3 regions of the Streptomyces sp. NBC_00631 genome follow, and region 2 is predicted to be linked to each of the others. Evidence: riboswitches for the same ligand, from Rfam matches in the RefSeq annotation. Region 2 holds a riboswitch; each other region holds the start of a gene.
What was found. Region 2 has a riboswitch for thiamine pyrophosphate ahead of thiO (glycine oxidase ThiO). Riboswitches for the same ligand answer to the same signal wherever they lie in the genome.
Positions count from the first base shown of each region.

Region 1: another riboswitch for thiamine pyrophosphate. It lies ahead of OHB00_RS35930 (thiamine ABC transporter substrate binding subunit); the one in region 2 lies ahead of thiO (glycine oxidase ThiO).
Region 3: another riboswitch for thiamine pyrophosphate. It lies ahead of thiC (phosphomethylpyrimidine synthase ThiC); the one in region 2 lies ahead of thiO (glycine oxidase ThiO).

Region 1 is NZ_CP107734.1:7,787,449-7,793,334, forward strand. Features, by position in the region: gene OHB00_RS35915 (cytochrome P450) at 100-1,344, shown strand; gene OHB00_RS35920 (VOC family protein) at 1,372-2,157, shown strand; gene rlmN (23S rRNA (adenine(2503)-C(2))-methyltransferase RlmN) at 2,235-3,341, shown strand; TPP riboswitch at 3,385-3,492, shown strand; gene OHB00_RS35930 (thiamine ABC transporter substrate binding subunit) at 3,565-4,635, shown strand; gene OHB00_RS35935 (ABC transporter permease) at 4,680-5,886, shown strand, end outside.
Region 2 is NZ_CP107734.1:3,120,370-3,126,255, forward strand. Features, by position in the region: gene metF (methylenetetrahydrofolate reductase [NAD(P)H]) at 1-347, opposite strand, end outside; gene thiE (thiamine phosphate synthase) at 463-1,110, opposite strand; gene OHB00_RS14315 (Rv2175c family DNA-binding protein) at 1,144-1,509, opposite strand; gene OHB00_RS14320 (NAD(P)/FAD-dependent oxidoreductase) at 1,639-2,877, opposite strand; TPP riboswitch at 3,007-3,118, shown strand; gene thiO (glycine oxidase ThiO) at 3,116-4,285, shown strand; gene thiS (sulfur carrier protein ThiS) at 4,282-4,494, shown strand; gene OHB00_RS14335 (thiazole synthase) at 4,498-5,292, shown strand; gene pknB (Stk1 family PASTA domain-containing Ser/Thr kinase) at 5,553-5,886, shown strand, end outside.
Region 3 is NZ_CP107734.1:5,551,037-5,556,922, forward strand. Features, by position in the region: gene OHB00_RS25460 (NADP-dependent oxidoreductase) at 39-977, shown strand; gene OHB00_RS25465 (NUDIX domain-containing protein) at 1,012-1,449, shown strand; gene thiC (phosphomethylpyrimidine synthase ThiC) at 1,513-3,315, opposite strand; TPP riboswitch at 3,308-3,484, opposite strand; gene OHB00_RS25475 (YibE/F family protein) at 3,556-5,139, shown strand; gene OHB00_RS25480 (SsgA family sporulation/cell division regulator) at 5,279-5,716, opposite strand; gene OHB00_RS25485 (IclR family transcriptional regulator) at 5,815-5,886, opposite strand, start outside.

The DNA.
Region 1 (5,886 bases), 4.7 Mb from region 2:
TGGGGCCCCGGATGACGCAGCAGAAATCGCATGGGCATGCCGGTCAGAGGCAGACTCCCTGTGAGGACGCTGTGTTCTCCGACGTGCAGGGAGTTGCCCATGCCCCTCGACCCGGCTCCGGCCTCCACCCCGTCCCCGACCCCGGCCCCGCCGCCGGTGCGGTTCTGGCCCGTCGACGATCTGCCCGCCCTCGACCCGGACCCGTTCCTGGACGAGATGCTGCGTGACGAGCCGGTCACCCGGATCAGACTCGCGCACGGCGAGGGGGACGCCTGGCTGGTCACCCGGTACGAGGACGTCCGCTTCGTCACGTCCGACCCGCGTTTCTCCCGGGAACTGGTCGTCGGCCGAGACGTCACCAGCATGCGCCCGGCGCCCGTGGCCTCCCAGACGGCCGGCCTGCAGTACATCGACCCGCCCGGGCACAACCGGCTGCGCCGGGTCGTCGCCCGTGCCTTCACCGGGCGGGCCATGCAGCGGCTGCGGCCGATGGCAGAGCGCCGGGCCGGTGAACTCCTCGACGCGATGGAGGCCGCGGGCCCGCCGGCCGACCTCATGGAGCATCTGCACGGCCCGTTCCCGATCGCCGTGATCCGCGACTTCCTCGGCGTCGACGAGAAGGACTGGCACCGCTGGGCGGCCACCGGCGAGGCGCTGCTCTCCGCCGGTCCCGACGCCGAGGAGCGTGCCCGGGAGGCCGCTCGCGCCACCCGCGCCCGGATCGCCGAGCTGCTGCACAGCCGCCGCGAGGAACCTCGCGAGGACCTCGCCGGGGTGCTGGCCCAGGCCACCGCCGACGGCGAGATCACCGACGACGAGGCGATCTCCCTGGCCACCGCCATCCAGGTCAGCGGCGGCCACGCGGTCCGCAACAACAGCGGCTCGATGATGTACGCGCTGCTCACCCACCCCAGGCACCTGGACCGGCTGCGCCGCGAGCCGGAGCTGCTCCCCAAGGCGGTGGACGAGCTGTTCCGCTACGTCCCGCACCGCAACGGCGTCGGTATCCCGCGCGTCGCCGCCGAGGACGTCGAGGTCGGCGGCCAGCTGATCCGCGCCGGTGACGTCGTCTACAACGCCTACGTCGCCGCCAACCGCGACCCCGCCGTCTTCACCGACCCCGACGACCTGGACTTCGAGCGGGCCAACGGTCCCCACCTGGCCTTCGGGCACGGCCCCCACCACTGCATGGCCGCGATCATGGCCCGCATGGAGGCCGAGATCATGATCGGCTCGGTGCTCGCCCGCTTCCCCGGCATCCGGCTCGCCGTGCCACCCGAGGAGGTCGAGTTCCAGCGCCAGGGCCTGATCCGCGGACCGCGTACGCTGCCCGTGACCTGGTGACCGGCGAGGGCCGAGGAGGACTCCACCATGCTGACGACCACCTACGTCCCCGGCGCTCCCAACTGGCTCGACCTGGGCACCCCGGACACCGGCGCGAGCGCCGCCTTCTACGCGGCCGTCTTCGGCTGGGGACACCGGTCGGCGGGACCGGAGGCGGGCGGCTACGGCTTCTTCGAGCAGGACGGCAGGAAGGTCGCCGGGATCGGCCCGCTCACCGGGGAGGGCGCGAGCCCGTCCTGGAGGGTGTACTTCCACACCCCGGACGCCGACGCCACCGCCAAGGCCGTGGAGCAGGCCGGCGGCAGCGTCCGGATCGCCCCGGCGGACGTCTTCGCCTTCGGGCGGGCGGCCGCCTTCGTCGACCCCACCGGCGCCGACTTCGCCGTCTGGCAGCCCGGCGAAACCCAGGGCCTGGACCTCGTCGCGGTCCCCGGCAGCCTGGCCAGGACGGAGCTGTACACCACCGACGCGGACGCGGCGAAGGCGTTCTACGGTTCGGTCTTCTCCTGGCGGACGACCGATGTGCCGATCGGCCCGGCACTGACCTACACGGTTCTCTTCCCCGCCCCCGGTGACGCGTCCTCCCACGGCGGTCTGATGCAACTGCCCCAGGCCAACCTCGACGCCGGCTCCACCTCGGAATGGCATCCCTACTTCGAGGTGCGGGACTGCGACACCACACTCGCCTCGGCCACCGAGGCCGGAGCCACCGTCCTCATCCCGGCCACCGAGGCCCCGGGCATCGGCCGCTTCGCCATGTTCCTCGACCCCTCCGGTGCCCCTTTCGCCATCATCACCACCGCCAGAAGCTGAACTCGCTCCCGGGGCCGTGCCGGCCCCGGACCCACCGTCGCAGGCCACCCGAATCGATCTGCGACACTGGTAGAACCATGCCCAAGCCCGGAGAACTTACTTTCGTCGCGCCGCGCGGAGCCAAGAAGCCGCCGCGGCATCTCGCTGATCTCTCGCCCGCCGAGCGCAAGGACGCGGTGGCCGAGGTCGGGGAGAAGCCGTTTCGTGCCAAGCAGCTCTCGCAGCACTACTTCGCGCGGTACGCGCACGACCCCGAGCAGTGGACGGACATCCCGGCCGGCTCGCGGGACAAGCTGCGGGAGGCGCTGTTCCCCGAGCTGATGACCGTCGTACGGCATCTGTCGACCGACGAGGGGACGACGCGCAAGACGCTGTGGCGGCTGTTCGACGGCACGCTCGTCGAGTCGGTGCTGATGCGCTACCCGGACCGGGTGACCATGTGCATCAGCTCGCAGGCGGGCTGCGGGATGAACTGCCCGTTCTGCGCGACCGGGCAGGCCGGGCTGGACCGGAACCTGTCCACCGCCGAGATCGTCCACCAGATCGTCGACGGGATGCGGGCGCTCAGGGACGGGGAGGTGCCCGGCGGTCCCGCGCGGCTGTCGAACATCGTCTTCATGGGGATGGGCGAGCCGCTCGCCAACTACAAGCGGGTCGTCGGAGCCGTCCGGGCGCTGACCGACCCCGCCCCGGACGGGCTCGGCCTCTCGCAGCGAGGGATCACCGTCTCGACCGTCGGACTGGTCCCGGCCATCCACCGGTTCGCCGACGAGGGCTTCAAGTGCCGGCTCGCGATCTCCCTGCACGCCCCCGACGACGAACTGCGCGACACCCTCGTCCCCGTGAACACGCGGTGGAAGGTGCGCGAGGTCCTCGACGCCGGGTTCGAGTACGTCGAGAAGAGCGGGCGGCGCCTGTCCATCGAGTACGCGCTCATCCGCGACATCAACGACCAGGCGTGGCGCGGTGACCGGCTGGGCCGGCTGCTCAAGGGCAAGCCCGTGCACGTCAACCTCATCCCGCTGAACCCGACGCCGGGTTCGAAGTGGACCGCGTCGCGGCCGGAGGACGAAAAGGCGTTCGTCGAGGCGATCGAGGCGCATGGTGTGCCGGTGACGGTCCGGGACACCCGTGGGCAGGAGATCGACGGCGCCTGTGGTCAGCTCGCGGCCACCGAGAGGTGAGCGCCGTAGGGACCGAGCGGTAGGATCTGGCCAACACATCTTCATATTCCGACAGGGGAGCGCCACAGCGCTGAGAGTGCGGCAACCGGGCCGCAGACCCTCTGAACCTCGCCCAGGTCATTCTGGGTAGGAAGTTCGGTCATTACTCAAGCTGTTGCGCCCTGCCCGCACACCGCGGGCGGGGCCGCGTCTCTTCCTGGACAACCCCAGGAGGAAAACACCAGTGCACACCAGGACCTTCGTGGCCGCGGCCGTCGGGCTCGGGCTCGTGACGCTGTCCGCATGCTCGTCCTCGGCGGACAGCGGAGCCGACTCCAAGACCGTCACCCTCGTCAGCCACGACTCGTGGGCCGTCTCCAAGAACGTGCTCAAGGACTTCGAGAAGCGGTCCGGCTACCAGGTCAGGGTCCTCAAGGACGGCGACGCCGGGCAGGCCGTCAACAAGGCTATCCTGACCAAGGACAACCCGCAGGGCGACGTCTTCTTCGGGGTCGACAACACCCTGCTGTCCAGGGCCCTCGACAACGGTCTCTTCCAGTCGTACGAGGCGAAGGGGCTCGGCACGGTCGGCACGGCGTACCAGCTCGACGCGGCCAAGCACCGGGTCACACCCATCGACTACGGCGACATCTGCGTCAACTACGACAAGGCGTACTTCACCAAGCACAAGCTGAACCCGCCGACCTCGTACGCCGATCTCGTCAAGCCGCAGTACAAGAACCTCCTCGTCACCGAGAACGCGGCCACCTCCTCGCCGGGGCTCGGCTTCCTGCTCGGGTCGGCCGCCCAGTACGGGGACGGCGGGTGGCAGGGCTACTGGAAGAAGCTCACGGCCAACGGCGTCAAGGTGGTCGACGGCTGGGAGCAGGCCTACGACGAGGAGTTCTCCGGCTCGGCCGGCGGCAAGAAGGCGGGCGGTGACCGGCCGCTCGTCGTGTCGTACGCCTCCTCCCCGCCCGCCGAGGTCATCTACGCCGACCCGAAGCCGAGCACCGCGCCCACCGGGGTCGCGACCGGCACCTGCTTCCGGCAGATCGAGTTCGCCGGGCTGCTGAGCAACGCCAAGAACACCAAGGGCGGCAAGGCGCTCATCGACTTCCTGGTCTCCAAGGAGTTCCAGGAGGACATGCCGCTGAACATGTTCGTGTACCCGGTGGTCAAGGGGGCCAAGGTGCCTGCCGAGTTCACCGAGTACGGGCCCGCCGCCCAGGATCCCGAGACCATGGCGCCCGACAAGATCGCCGCCAACCGTGACCAGTGGGTCAAGACGTGGACGTCACTCGTACTGAAGTAGCCCCGCGAAGGGGCCGTTCGGGGAGCGCGGCGCGGCTCGGTCTGATGGCCGTGCCCGTCGCGTTCTTCGGCGTCTTCTTCGCCTGGCCGGTCGCGGCGATCGTCACGCGCGGGCTGAAGGCCGACGGGGTGTGGCAGTTCGGGAGGATCGCCGATGTCGTCGGTCGGTCCGACATCCGGCACGTGCTCTGGTTCACCACCTGGCAGGCGCTCGCCTCCACCGCGCTCACCCTGCTGGCCGCACTGCCCGCCGCCTACGTCTTCGCCCGCCTCGACTTCCCGGGCAAGCAGGTGCTCCGGGCCGTGGTGACGGTCCCCTTCGTGCTGCCGACGGTCGTCGTGGGGACCGCCTTCCTCGCGCTCGTCGGGCGGGGCGGACTGCTGGACGAGCTGTGGGGGGTACGACTCGACACCACCGTCTGGGCCATCCTGCTGGCGCACGTCTTCTTCAACTACGCGGTCGTCGTACGGACCGTGGGCGGGCTGTGGGCCCAGCTGGACCCGCGGCAGGAGGAGGCCGCCCGGATGCTCGGCGTCTCCCCGCCGGCCGCCTGGCGGAAGGTCACCCTGCCCGCGCTCGCGCCCGCCGTGGCCGCCGCCGCGCTGATGGTGTTCCTGTTCACCTTCACCTCCTTCGGTGTGGTGCAGATCCTCGGCGGGCCGACGTTCTCCACCCTCGAAGTGGAGATCTACCGGCAGACCTCCGAGATCTTCGACCTCTCCACGGCCGCCGTCCTCACCCTCGTACAGTTCACCGCGGTCGGCGCGATCCTCGCCGTGCACGCGTGGACGGTACGGCGGCGGGAGAGCGCGCTCAGGCTGGTAGACCCGGCGGTGACGGCGCGCCGGCCGCGCGGGGCCGGGCAGTGGGCACTGCTCGGCGGGGTCCTCGCCACCATCGCCGTACTCCTCGTCCTGCCGCTGGCCGTGCTGGTACGGCGGTCGCTGGACGGCGGGTTCGGTTACTACCGGGCGCTGGGCGACGCCGACGGCGGGACCTTCCTGGTCGCGCCGATCGAGTCGGTGGTCAACTCCCTGGAGTACGCGGTCGCGGCCACCGCCATCGCGGTGGTGATCGGCGGGCTCGCCGCCGCCGCGCTGGCCCGCCGGGACGCGGGGCGGCTGGTACGGGGGTTCGACGCGCTGCTGATGCTGCCGCTCGGGGTGTCCGCGGTGACCGTCGGCTTCGGTTTTCTGATCGCGCTCGACAAGCCGCCGCTGGATCTGCGCCAGTCCTGGGTTCTGGTCCCGC
Region 2 (5,886 bases):
ATGTTGCGGATCCCGGCGTCCGCGTACTGGCCGATGATGTTCCGCAGCTCGGCCAGCGAGTGGTCGACCGCGGTGAGGTGGGCGACCGGGGTGAGCGTGGTGTCGGCGACGATCTGCTCGGTCTCCTTGACGGTGCCCGCGCGGGTGGAGCCGCCGGCGCCGTAGGTCACGGAGACGAAGTCGGGAGCGACCGCCTCGACCCGCCGGAGCGCGCTCCACAGGTTCCGCTCACCCTTGGGGGTCTTCGGCGCCGAGAACTCGAACGAGTACGTGATCTTGCCGGTGGCGAGCATGTCGCGCACGGTGCGTGCGCGGTCAGTCCTGGTGGATGCGGTTCCGAGGGCCATACCCGCAGGTTAGTCAGGGGTGGACGGTCACCCAACCGAACTCGGGATATTTGCCCGAATTGTCGACCTCGCGTCCGGATACTGGACAAGTTTCCGGACAGCGCCCCCCTGCGCGCTACCGCGAGCGCAGCCGCTCGGCGAACTCGGCCGCCGCCGCGCCCGGGTCGCCGGCGGCGGTGAGCGCGCGGACCACGACCACCCGGCGGGCGCCCGCGTCCAGCACCTGGTCGAGGTTGCCGAGGTCGATGCCGCCGATGGCGAACCAGGGGCGGTCGGTACCCAGGGCGGCGGTGTACCGCACCAGGCCGAGGCCGGGGGCGGGGCGGCCGGGCTTGGTGGGGGTGGGCCAGCAGGGGCCGGTGCAGAAGTAGTCCACACCGTCCTGCACGGCGGCCGCGGCGGCCTCCGGCTCGGCGTGCGTGGAGCGGCCGATCAGGACGTCCGGGCCGAGGATCGCGCGGGCGGCCGGGACCGGCAGGTCACCCTGGCCGAGGTGGAGCACGTCGGCGCCGGCCGCGTGGGCCACGTCCGCGCGGTCGTTGACCGCGAGCAGCTTGCCGTGCCGGGCGCAGGCGTCGGCGAACACGGCGAGGTGCTCCAGCTCCTCGCCGGCCTCCAGGCCCTTGTCGCGCAACTGCACGATGTCGACACCGCCCGCCAGGACCGCGTCCAGGAACCCGGCGAGGTCGCCCTGCTCCTTGCGGGCGTCCGTGCACAGGTAGAGCCGGGCGTCGGCCAGCTGGGCGCGGGCGGTGTCGGTCATCGGTTATCCCCCGTTGTGTCAGTACTGGTCGCCTCAGACGGCGAGCGCCTGGGCGCGGCGCTTCACCTCCGTGCCGCGATTCTCGCTGAGCGCCTGCGCGGGGGTGCCGGGCAGGGTGGCGTCGGGGGTGAAGAGCCACTCCAGCATCTCTTCGTCCGTGAAGCCGTCGTCCCGCAGGAGCGTCAGGGTCCCGGACAGGCCCTTGACGACCTTGTCCCCGTCGATGAAGGCGGCGGGGACGTGCAGCGCCCTGTTCTCACCGCGGCGGACGGCGATGAGCTGGCCCTCCTTGACCAGCTGCCGCACGCGGGTCACCTCGACGTCCATCATTTCCGCGATGTCGGGGAGGTTGAGCCAGGCGGGGACGAGAGCATCGATCTTTGCGTCAATCTCGGTCACGGGATCTAGGGTAGGCGCTCCGACGAGCGGGCCGCGATGGCAGTGCCGGGACGGGTCGTGGTTCGGGTGCGGCGCCACGGGGGCTGGTCGCGCCCACGCGGCGGAGCCGCACATGTCACGGCCCCGCCCCTATCGGGGCGCTGTAGTCGCGTTCTTCAAAGGGCGGGCCGGGTCGGACAGGGCCTCGGCGTCCATACGGGTACCCGCCTCGATCAGGCGGCGGCCCTGGGCCAGGTCCCGGGGGCGGCCTACCGCCAACAGGGCTACCAGGCGGTCCTCGCGCAGCCAGCAGACGCTCCAGGACGGGCCGGTCGGGTCGCCGCGCCAGACCATGCGGTCGGCCGCGGCGTGGTGGCCGGCGTACTGGACGAAGCGGCCGAACTGTTCGGACCAGAAGTACGGGACCGGGTCGTAGACGGCGTCGGTCTCGCCGAGGATGTTGGCGGCGACCGTGCGGGGGCCCTGGAGGGCGTTGTCCCAGTGGTGGACCAGCAGGCGCTCGCCGTAGCGGCCGGACGGGAAGGAGGCGCAGTCGCCGACCGCGTAGACCTCGGGGGCGGTGGTGCGCAGGCGGTCGTCGGCCAGCACCTCGCGATGCGCGCCCAGCTCGATGCCGGAGCCGGTCAGCCAGGCCGTGGCGGGGCGGGCGCCGATGCCCACCACGACGGCGCCCGCGGGCAGCCGCGAGCCGTCGTCGAGCACCACAGCGCCGGGCTCGACGCGCGCCACGCGCGCGTGCGTGCGCAGTGCGGTGCCGCTGTCCGCGTACCAGGCGGCCATCGGCGCGGCGACCTCGGCGGGAAGCGCTCCCGCGAGCGGGCGGTCGGCGGCCTCCACGACGGTCACCGCGCAGCCGGCCTCGCGGGCCGCGGTGGCGAACTCGGCGCCGATCCAGCCCGCACCGACGACCACGATGTCGTGCTGCCGGGCGAGTACGGGCCGCAGCCGCTCGGCGTCGTCCAGGGTGCGCAGCAAGTGGACGCCGGGCACGCCCTCGGTGCCGGGCAGCGTGATCGGCTCGGCACCGGTGGCAAGGACCAGGACGTCGTAGGGCACCGGTCCGGCCTCGGTGTCCAGCTCGTGGTCGGCGGTGCGCACGCCCAGCGCCTCGCGGCCGAGCGCCAGCTCGATGCCGAGCGCCTCGAAGTCGACCTCGAAGGCGGAGCCCTCCGACTTGCCGAGCAGCACGGCCTTGGAGAGCGGCGGCCGGTCGTACGGCTGGTGCGGCTCGGCGCCGATCAGTGTGACGGTGCCGGTGAATCCCTGCTCGCGCAGGGCGACGGCGGTCTGCACCCCGGCCATGCCCGCGCCCACGACGACCACGCGCCGTGCCTGTGACGTGCCCCGTCGCTGCGTCTGCTCGCTCACCTGATCACCATAGACAAGAACGATAGACAACTGACAAAGAGTCAGTCAGGGGTCGTGGCGAGTGACCTGTTGCACAGCGCCGTCCGAGGCCGTCTTACAAGGGTGGAGCCGCGCGGGCTAGGGTGGCGGGGAAGCACACGCGGGAGCCCGGACGCACCGGGCTGAGAGGGAGGCTGGCGGCCTCCGACCGTACGAACCTGATCCGGGTCATGCCGGCGAAGGGAGGGGCTGGACGCCCATGTCCTCACGTACGTCCGACGTCCTCGTCATCGGGGGCGGGATCATCGGCCTGGTCACGGCCTGGCGAACGGCTCAGCGCGGGCTCGCCGTCACCGTGGTCGACCCCGGGCCCGGCGGCGGGGCCGCGCAGGTGGCGGCCGGGATGCTGGCCGCGGTCACCGAACTGCACTACGGCGAGCAGACCCTGCTGGGGCTCAACCTGGCCTCGGCCCACCGCTATCCCGGCTTCGCCGCCGAGCTGACCGAACTCACCGGCCACGACCTCGGCTACCGGCGCTGCGGCACCCTCGCGGTCGCGCTGGACGCCGACGACCGGGCCCATCTGCGCGAGCTGCACGCCCTCCAGCAGCAGTCGGGCCTGGAGTCCGAATGGCTGTCCGGGCGGGAGTGCCGGCGCCTGGAGCCGATGCTCGCGCCGGGCGTGCGCGGCGGGCTGCGGGTGGACGGCGACCACCAGATCGACCCGCGTCGGCTGGCGGCCGCGCTGGTGGCCGCGGGCGAGCGGGCCGGGGTGGTGTTCCACCGCGACTGGGCGGAGCGGCTGGAGGTGGTCAGGGAGCGGGCCGCCGGTGTCGTCACCCGCGCGGGTGAGGCGCTGGGCGCGGATCAGGTGGTACTCGCCGGCGGAAGCCTGAGCGGGAGGCTGGCGGGCGTCCCCGACGAGGTGCGGCCGCCGGTGCGGCCGGTGAAGGGGCAGGTGCTGCGGCTGACCGTGCCCGCGCGGTACGCGCCGTTCCTCAGCCGGACCGTACGGGCCGTGGTGCGCGGCGGGAACGTCTACCTGGTGCCCCGGGAGAACGGCGAACTGGTCGTCGGCGCGACCAGCGAGGAGCTGGGCTGGGACACGACGGTCACGGCGGGCGGCGTGTACGAGCTGCTGCGCGACGCGCACGAGCTGGTGCCCGGCATCACCGAGCTGCCCCTGACCGAGACCCGGGCCGGACTGCGCCCCGGCTCCCCCGACAACGCGCCGCTGCTCGGGCCGACCCGCCTCGACGGGCTGCTGCTGGCCACCGGGCACTACCGCAACGGGGTGCTGCTCACACCGGTCACGGGGGACGTGATGGCGGAGCTGCTGGCCGGCGGCGAGCTGCCGCCGGAGGCCCGTCCGTTCACGCCGAAGCGGTTCGACCCCGTCCCCGCCGTACTCGTGGAGCAGACCGTATGAACATCTCCGTCACCATCTCCGTCAACGGGGAGCGCCGGGAGATCGCCCCGGGCACCGCGCTCGACACCCTCGTACGGTCCCTCACGGCGGCGCCGTCCGGCGTGGCCGCGGCCGTCAACGAGACCGTCGTGCCGCGCGGTCAGTGGGCGGCGACCGGGCTCGCCGAAGGTGACCGCGTGGAAGTTCTCACCGCCGTGCAGGGAGGCTGAGCCATGGCCGACGATCCGTTCGTCCTCGGGGGTACGACGTTCTCCTCCCGGCTGATCATGGGGACCGGGGGTGCGCCCAGCCTGGAGGTGCTGGAACGGGCGCTCGTCGCGTCCGGCACCGAGCTGACCACGGTGGCGATGCGGCGGGTGGATCCGGGGGTACGGGGCTCCGTGCTGTCGGTCCTCGATCGGCTGGGGATCCGGGTGCTGCCGAACACGGCGGGGTGCTACACCGCCGGGGAGGCCGTGCTGACCGCCCGGCTGGCGCGGGAGGCGCTGGGAACCTCCCTGATCAAGCTGGAGGTCATCGCCGACGAGCGGACGCTGCTGCCGGATCCGGTGGAGCTGCTGGACGCGGCGGAGACGCTGGTGGACGACGGGTTCACGGTGCTGCCGTACACGAACGACGATCCGGTGCTGGCCCGGAAGCTGGAGGACGTGGGGTGCGCGGCGGTGATGCCGCTCGGGTCGCCGATCGGCTCCGGGCTCGGGATCCGCAACCCGCACAACTTCCAGCTGATCGTCGAGCACGCCCGGGTGCCGGTGATTCTGGACGCGGGAGCCGGTACGGCGTCGGACGCGGCGCTGGCGATGGAGCTGGGGTGCGCCGGGGTGATGCTGGCGTCGGCGGTGACCCGGGCGCAGGATCCCGAGCGGATGGCGTTCGCCATGCGGGCCGGGGTGGAGGCGGGGCGGCTGGCCCGGCTGGCGGGCCGGATTCCCCGCCGGTACCTCGCGGAGGCGTCGTCTCCGGCGGAGGGCCTGGCCGTGCTGGACCCCGAGCGCCCCGCGTTCTGAGCGCCGGTCCGCTCCCGTCTGCTCTCCCACCCACGCACCGCCCGAAACGGTTCGTTGGAGGGCCGGACTCTCCCGTGGGGGCCGATCGCCGTCGGCGGCTGCGGGAAGGGGGAGAAAGCACGCCCGGGGGTGATCACCATCGGCGCCTGCGGGTGGGTGCGTATTTCAGCCGGGTGTGAAGCGTCACAGGTGCGCTGCAGTCCTCCGGGGTAAGCGGTCTCACCAGTGGGGGTGTCAGCCGGTGCTCGTACACTCGCTGCGTGGATACGACCCTTCAGGACCCCCTCGTCGGGCAGGTGCTCGACGGCCGTTATCGCGTCGACGCGCGGATCGCCGTCGGCGGGATGGCCACGGTGTACCGGGCCCTGGACATCCGGCTGGACCGGGTCCTCGCGCTGAAGGTGATGCACCCGGCGCTCGCCGCCGACGCGTCCTTCGTCGACAGGTTCATCCGGGAGGCCAAGTCGGTCGCCCGGCTGGCCCACCCCAATGTCGTCCAGGTCTTCGACCAGGGGGCCGACCGGTCGTATGTGTATCTCGCCATGGAGTACGTGGCCGGCTGCACCCTGCGTGACGTGCTGCGCGAGCGCGGCG
Region 3 (5,886 bases), 2.4 Mb from region 2:
GCATGGGACGCGACGCGCCCCACCGACGAGGAGTCCTGATGTCCGCCCGTATGCATGCTGTCGTCCAGTCCGTGTTCGGTGGCCCCGAGACGCTGGAGTACGCCGGGACCGGCATACCCGAGCCGGGGCCGGGCCAGGTGCTGGTGCGGGTCGCCGGGGCCGGGGTCAATCCCGGGGACGCGGTGCTCCGCTCCGGCCGGGTGCCGGAGCTGGTCGAACTGCCGTGGACGCCGGGCAACGATGTCGCCGGTGTCGTCGAGCAGGTCGGCGAGGGGGTGACACGGTTCGCCCCGGGCGACGGGGTGTACGGCATGCTGCCGGTCTCACGGCGCGGTGCCTACGCCGAGTTCACCGTCGCGCCGGCCGGGGCGCTGGCCCCCGCTCCGGGGAACCTGGAGCTCGCGCTCGCGGCTGCCGTGCCCCTGGTCGCGGTCACCGCCTGGCAGGCGCTGGCCGTACTGGCGCGGGTCCGGCCCGGTGACCGGGTGCTGATCCATGCGGCGGCCGGTGGCGTCGGCCATGTCGCGGTGCAACTGGCCAAGGAACTGGGGGCCTACGTCATCGGCACGGCACGGCCAGGCCGGCACGAACTGCTGCGCGGGCTGGGTGCCGACGAGCTGATCGACTACACGACCACGGCCTTCGAGTCCGCCGTGGCTCCGGTGGACACGGTTCTGGACCTGGTCGGCGGCTCCTACGGACCGCGCTCCCTCGACGTGCTTCGCCCCGGCGGTCTGCTCGTGGGCGCGTCGATCGACCCGGGAACGGACGAAGGCCAGGCGGCCGAGCGCGGGGTGCGCTATGTGTGGGTCACTGCTGCTCCCTCCGGTGAGCTGCTGGAACGGATCACGGAACGTATCGAGACGGGCCGGCTGCGGGTACTCGTCCAGGAGACCTACCCGCTGTCCGAGGCCGCGGAGGCCCATCGCGCGATCGAGGCCGGGCGCACCACCGGAAAACTCGTCCTGGTACCCTGAGACGCACTACCGTGCCCCCTGTGAAGGCCCGTCAATGAAGGCCCGTCACAAGGTGCGTGTCGTCCTGCTCGACAGTGACCACCTGGTTCTCCTGCGCCGGGGCTGGCCGTGCGGCTCCCCGTACTGGACGACCGTGGGCGGCAGCGTCGAACCCGATGACACCGGCCTCGAAGCGGCACTGCGCCGCGAGGTGATGGAGGAGATCGGCGCCACGATCGGTCCCGCCACCCCCCTTCCGACCGTGACCGAACCGGGCGAGACGCTCACCGTCACGCAGCACTTCTTCCTCGCCGATCTGCTGGACATGCGCCTGGACCGCCGCGACGGCCCCGAGCTCGCCGCCCCTGACACCGGCGACTTCGAGCCGGTCCGGATCCCGCTGGACCGGGCCGCCGTGAGCGCCCTCGCCCTGCACCCGCCCGAACTCGCCGCGTACGTCCTGGACCAGGCCGAGGCCTGGCGAGCCAGATAGCCGGGCCCGGGGCACGTGCCGGAAGCCGCTTCCCCGGACTCCGGCACGCTCCCGGGCCCGCGGTCACTCCGCGATCGGCAGATAGACCCGGTTGCCCGCAGCCGCGAACTCCTTGGACTTCTGCGCCATACCCGCCTCGACCTCGGCCCGGTTGCCGCCGTGCTCGCGGCGGATGTCCTGGGAGATCTTCATCGAGCAGAACTTCGGCCCGCACATCGAGCAGAAGTGGGCCGTCTTCGCCGGCTCCGCCGGAAGCGTCTCGTCGTGGAACTCGCGGGCCGTGTCCGGGTCCAGGGCGAGGTTGAACTGGTCCTCCCACCGGAACTCGAAGCGGGCGTCGGACAGCGCGTCGTCCCACTCCTGCGCGCCCGGGTGGCCCTTGGCGAGGTCGGCCGCATGGGCTGCGATCTTGTAGGTGATGACACCGGTCTTGACGTCGTCCCGGTTGGGCAGGCCCAGGTGCTCCTTGGGCGTGACGTAGCAGAGCATCGCCGTGCCCCACCAGGCGATCATCGCGGCACCGATGCCGGAGGTGATGTGGTCGTACGCCGGTGCGACGTCCGTGGTCAGCGGGCCGAGCGTATAGAACGGAGCTTCATCGCAGATCTCCTGCTGAAGGTCGATGTTCTCCTTGATCTTGTGCATCGGGACGTGGCCCGGGCCTTCGATCATGGTCTGTACATTGAAACGCTTGGCGATCCGGTTGAGTTCCCCGAGCGTGCGCAGTTCCGCGAACTGGGCCTCGTCGTTGGCGTCCGCGATGGAGCCGGGGCGCAGGCCGTCGCCCAGGGAGTACGTGACGTCGTAGGCGGCGAGGATCTCGCAGAGTTCCTCGAAGTTCTCGTACAGGAACGACTCCTTGTGGTGCGCGAGGCACCAGGCCGCCATGATCGAGCCGCCGCGCGAGACGATGCCGGTCTTGCGGTTGGCGGTGAGCGGCACGTACGGCAGGCGCACGCCCGCGTGGACGGTGATGTAGTCCACGCCCTGCTCGGCCTGTTCGACGACCGTGTCCTTGTAGATCTCCCAGGTCAGTTCCTCGGCCCTGCCGTCGACCTTCTCCAGGGCCTGGTAGAGCGGCACCGTGCCGATGGGGACGGGGGAGTTGCGCAGCACCCACTCGCGGGTGGTGTGGATGTTGCGGCCGGTGGAGAGGTCCATGACCGTGTCGGCACCCCAGCGGGTCGCCCAGGTCATCTTCTCGACCTCCTCCTCGATGGAGGAGGTGACCGCGGAGTTGCCGATGTTGGCGTTGACCTTCACCAGGAACCGCTTGCCGATGATCATCGGCTCGATCTCCGGGTGGTTGACGTTGGCGGGCAGTACGGCCCTGCCCGCCGCGATCTCCTCGCGGACCACCTCGGGAGAAACGTTCTCGCGGATGGCCACGTACTCCATCTCCGGGGTGATCTCGCCCCGGCGTGCGTACGCGAGCTGCGTCACCGCCTCGCCGTCCCGGCCACGCCGGGGCTGACGCGGGCGGCCCGGGAAGACAGCGTCCAGGTTGCGCAGGCCGCCGCGCGGCGAGGTGTGCTTGATCCCGTCGTCCTCGGGACGGACGGGCCGGCCCGCGTACTCCTCGGTGTCGCCGCGGGCGATGATCCAGTTCTCCCGCAGCGGCGGCAGGCCCCTGCGGACGTCGGTCTCGACAAGCGGATCGGTGTACGGCCCAGAGGTGTCGTAGAGGGTCACCGACTGCCCGTTGGTGAGATGCACCTGACGGACCGGCACCCGCAGATCGGGGCGCGTGCCCTCGACGTACCCCTTGTGCCAGCCGATGGACTTCCCGCCTTCCGGGGACGGTTCGTCCGCAATGGGCTGTTCGTCCTGGTTGGAGGCAGGCGTGCGTGCGTCCTTGTTGGTCATGAGACCTACTCCCTACGCCGGCATTACCCGGTAACAGGTTCGGCGGTCGACGCAGCGGCTTCCGTCGGGCGACGCTCCTGTGAAACATCACTCGTTCCACGTGAAACATCGCGAATACGGAGGTCAGCGCCCTCTCAGCCCGGTGCTCCGAGCTCCCGCGTGTGCAAAGGTGCCTCCACGCTAGCGTCAATTCGGGCGCGGTGAACAGAGGGCCCCGGTCGTTCTTGCGATGATCTGGCGGTGACCTCGACACAGCAGCACCCCTATCCGCCCCCCGAGCCGCGGCGCGGCAACGGCGCCTCGCAGGGCGGTGGACCCGGCCACGGGGGCCATGGTGCCGGTGACGGCCACATCCACGGGCAGGGCGAGCAGTACGACCACCGACACGCTCCCAGCCATGCCCACCATGACGACAACGGCCACGCTCACGCCCACGGCCCCCAACCCGGCCCCGGCCCTCGTCAGACCCATGACCACTCGGCCAACGGCCAGGCCCCAGGCCACTCACATGGGCACAGCCACAGCCACGGCCCCGCCGCACCCGTCTCCAAGCATTTGCGCAAGGTCATCGCGGCGATCCTCATCCCTTTCACTGCTGCGGTCGTGGTCGGCCTGGTGGTGCTGTGGCCCGGCGGTGCCCCGCCGCACGAGCGCACCGGGGTCGGCTTCGACCGCCAGACACAGGCGGCGACGGTCACCAAGGTCGTCTCGGTCAGCTGCAAGTCGGTCAACGCCTCCGGAGGGGGCTCGACCGGCGACACCTCCACCGCCGAGGGCACTTCCTCGAAGCAGGAGGACGGCGGCACCTGCAAGAAGGCCACGGTCCGGGTCGACGCCGGCAAGGACGAGGGCCGTACCTTCACCGAGATCGTGCAGCCCGACCAGTCCCGGCAGTTGCACGAGGGCGAGAAGGTCGTGGCCGCGTACGAGCCCTCCGCGCCCAAGGACCTGCAGTACTCGGTCACCGACGTGAACCGGAAGTTCCCGATGGCACTGCTGGCCGGGATCTTCGCGCTCGCGGTCGTGGTGGTGGGCCGGCTGCGCGGTGTGATGGCGCTGGTCGCGCTGGCCGTCAGCTTCCTCGTGCTGACCCTGTTCATCCTGCCGGCCGTCCTGCAGGGCTCGAATCCGCTGCTGGTGGCGGTGGTCGGATCGAGCGCCATCATGCTGATCGCCCTGTACATGTGCCATGGGCTGTCCGCCCGGACCTCGGTGGCGGTGCTCGGCACGCTGGTCTCGCTGTGCCTGATCGGCCTGCTCGGCTCGGAGTTCATCGACTGGGCCGCGCTCACCGGCAACACCGACGACAACACCGGCCTGATCCACGGCCTGTATCCGTCGATCGACATGAGCGGACTGCTGCTGGCCGGTGTCATCATCGGTTCGCTGGGTGTCCTGGACGACGTGACGGTGACCCAGACCTCGGCCGTCTGGGAACTGCACGACGCCAACCCCACGATGGGTTGGCGCGGGCTGTACCGGGCGGGCATCCGCATCGGCCGCGACCACATCGCCTCCGTCGTCAACACCCTCGTGCTTGCCTACGCGGGCGCCGCACTGCCGCTGCTGCTGCTCTTCTCGATCGCGCAGAGCAGTGTGGCCACGGTTGCCAACAGCGAGCTGGTGGCCGAGGAGATCGTGCGCACGCTGGTCGGCTCGATCGGCCTGGTCGCCTCGGTGCCGGTCACCACGCTGCTCGCGGCCCTGGTGGTGTCGGCCGACCGGCCGGGCGCGGAGACGGCCGTGGCCATGGAGGCCGCGTCAACGGGGCCAACCGCATCGGCGTCGGCGCGCGGTGGACGGGGTCGGCGCCGGAAGCGGTGAGGCACGGACTACGGGGGTGAGCCGTGGACGGCGCGGGCGAGGACAACTGGCCCGGTAAGGGCCTCGTGGACGCGCAGAAGCGTTCCTGCGCGTCCACACGCGGCTCGGCGGAGCGGTGCGCGCACCGTGCCGTGACGCTTCAGCCTGCGCTCTGCTCCTCGGCCAGGATGCGGTCCAAAGCCTCGTCGAGATGGGCGTCGAAGTCGGCGAGCGAGCCCTCCTGACCAAGCGGCACCAGCTTGTCCGTGCGATCCAGGAAAGCCACCAGCGGCGGCGCGGAGGACCGGAACATCGCCTGGTCGCCGCCGACCTGAAGCCGGATCAGCACCTCGCCCAGCACCTCTGAGTCGGCGGGCGCGATGTGCACATCTCCCTCGCCGCACGGCCGCCCCACCCCGTCGATCAGCAGCTCCCGTCCGAAGGCCCAGGTCACCGGCGCGTCCCCGGGCAGGTGGAAGGTGAGCCGGACGGCATAGGGATCACAGGTCTCGTAGCGCAACTCCACGGGAATGCGGAAGGAGAGCTCCTCCGAGACGAGAAAGCTCATCATGACTTCTGCTTGTACGGACTCGCGCATTGCCTACCCCGTCATATGACACCGACTGGCCGGGATTTATCCCTTGATGGTGGTCAAATCTTGCTGAACGTACACGGGAGATCACAAGGAGTGAGTTTTCAGATACTGATAGCGATCGCCAGGGACCCCAGATGCCGGCCCACTCCGGCCTGCAACTGCTGGACCGCCGG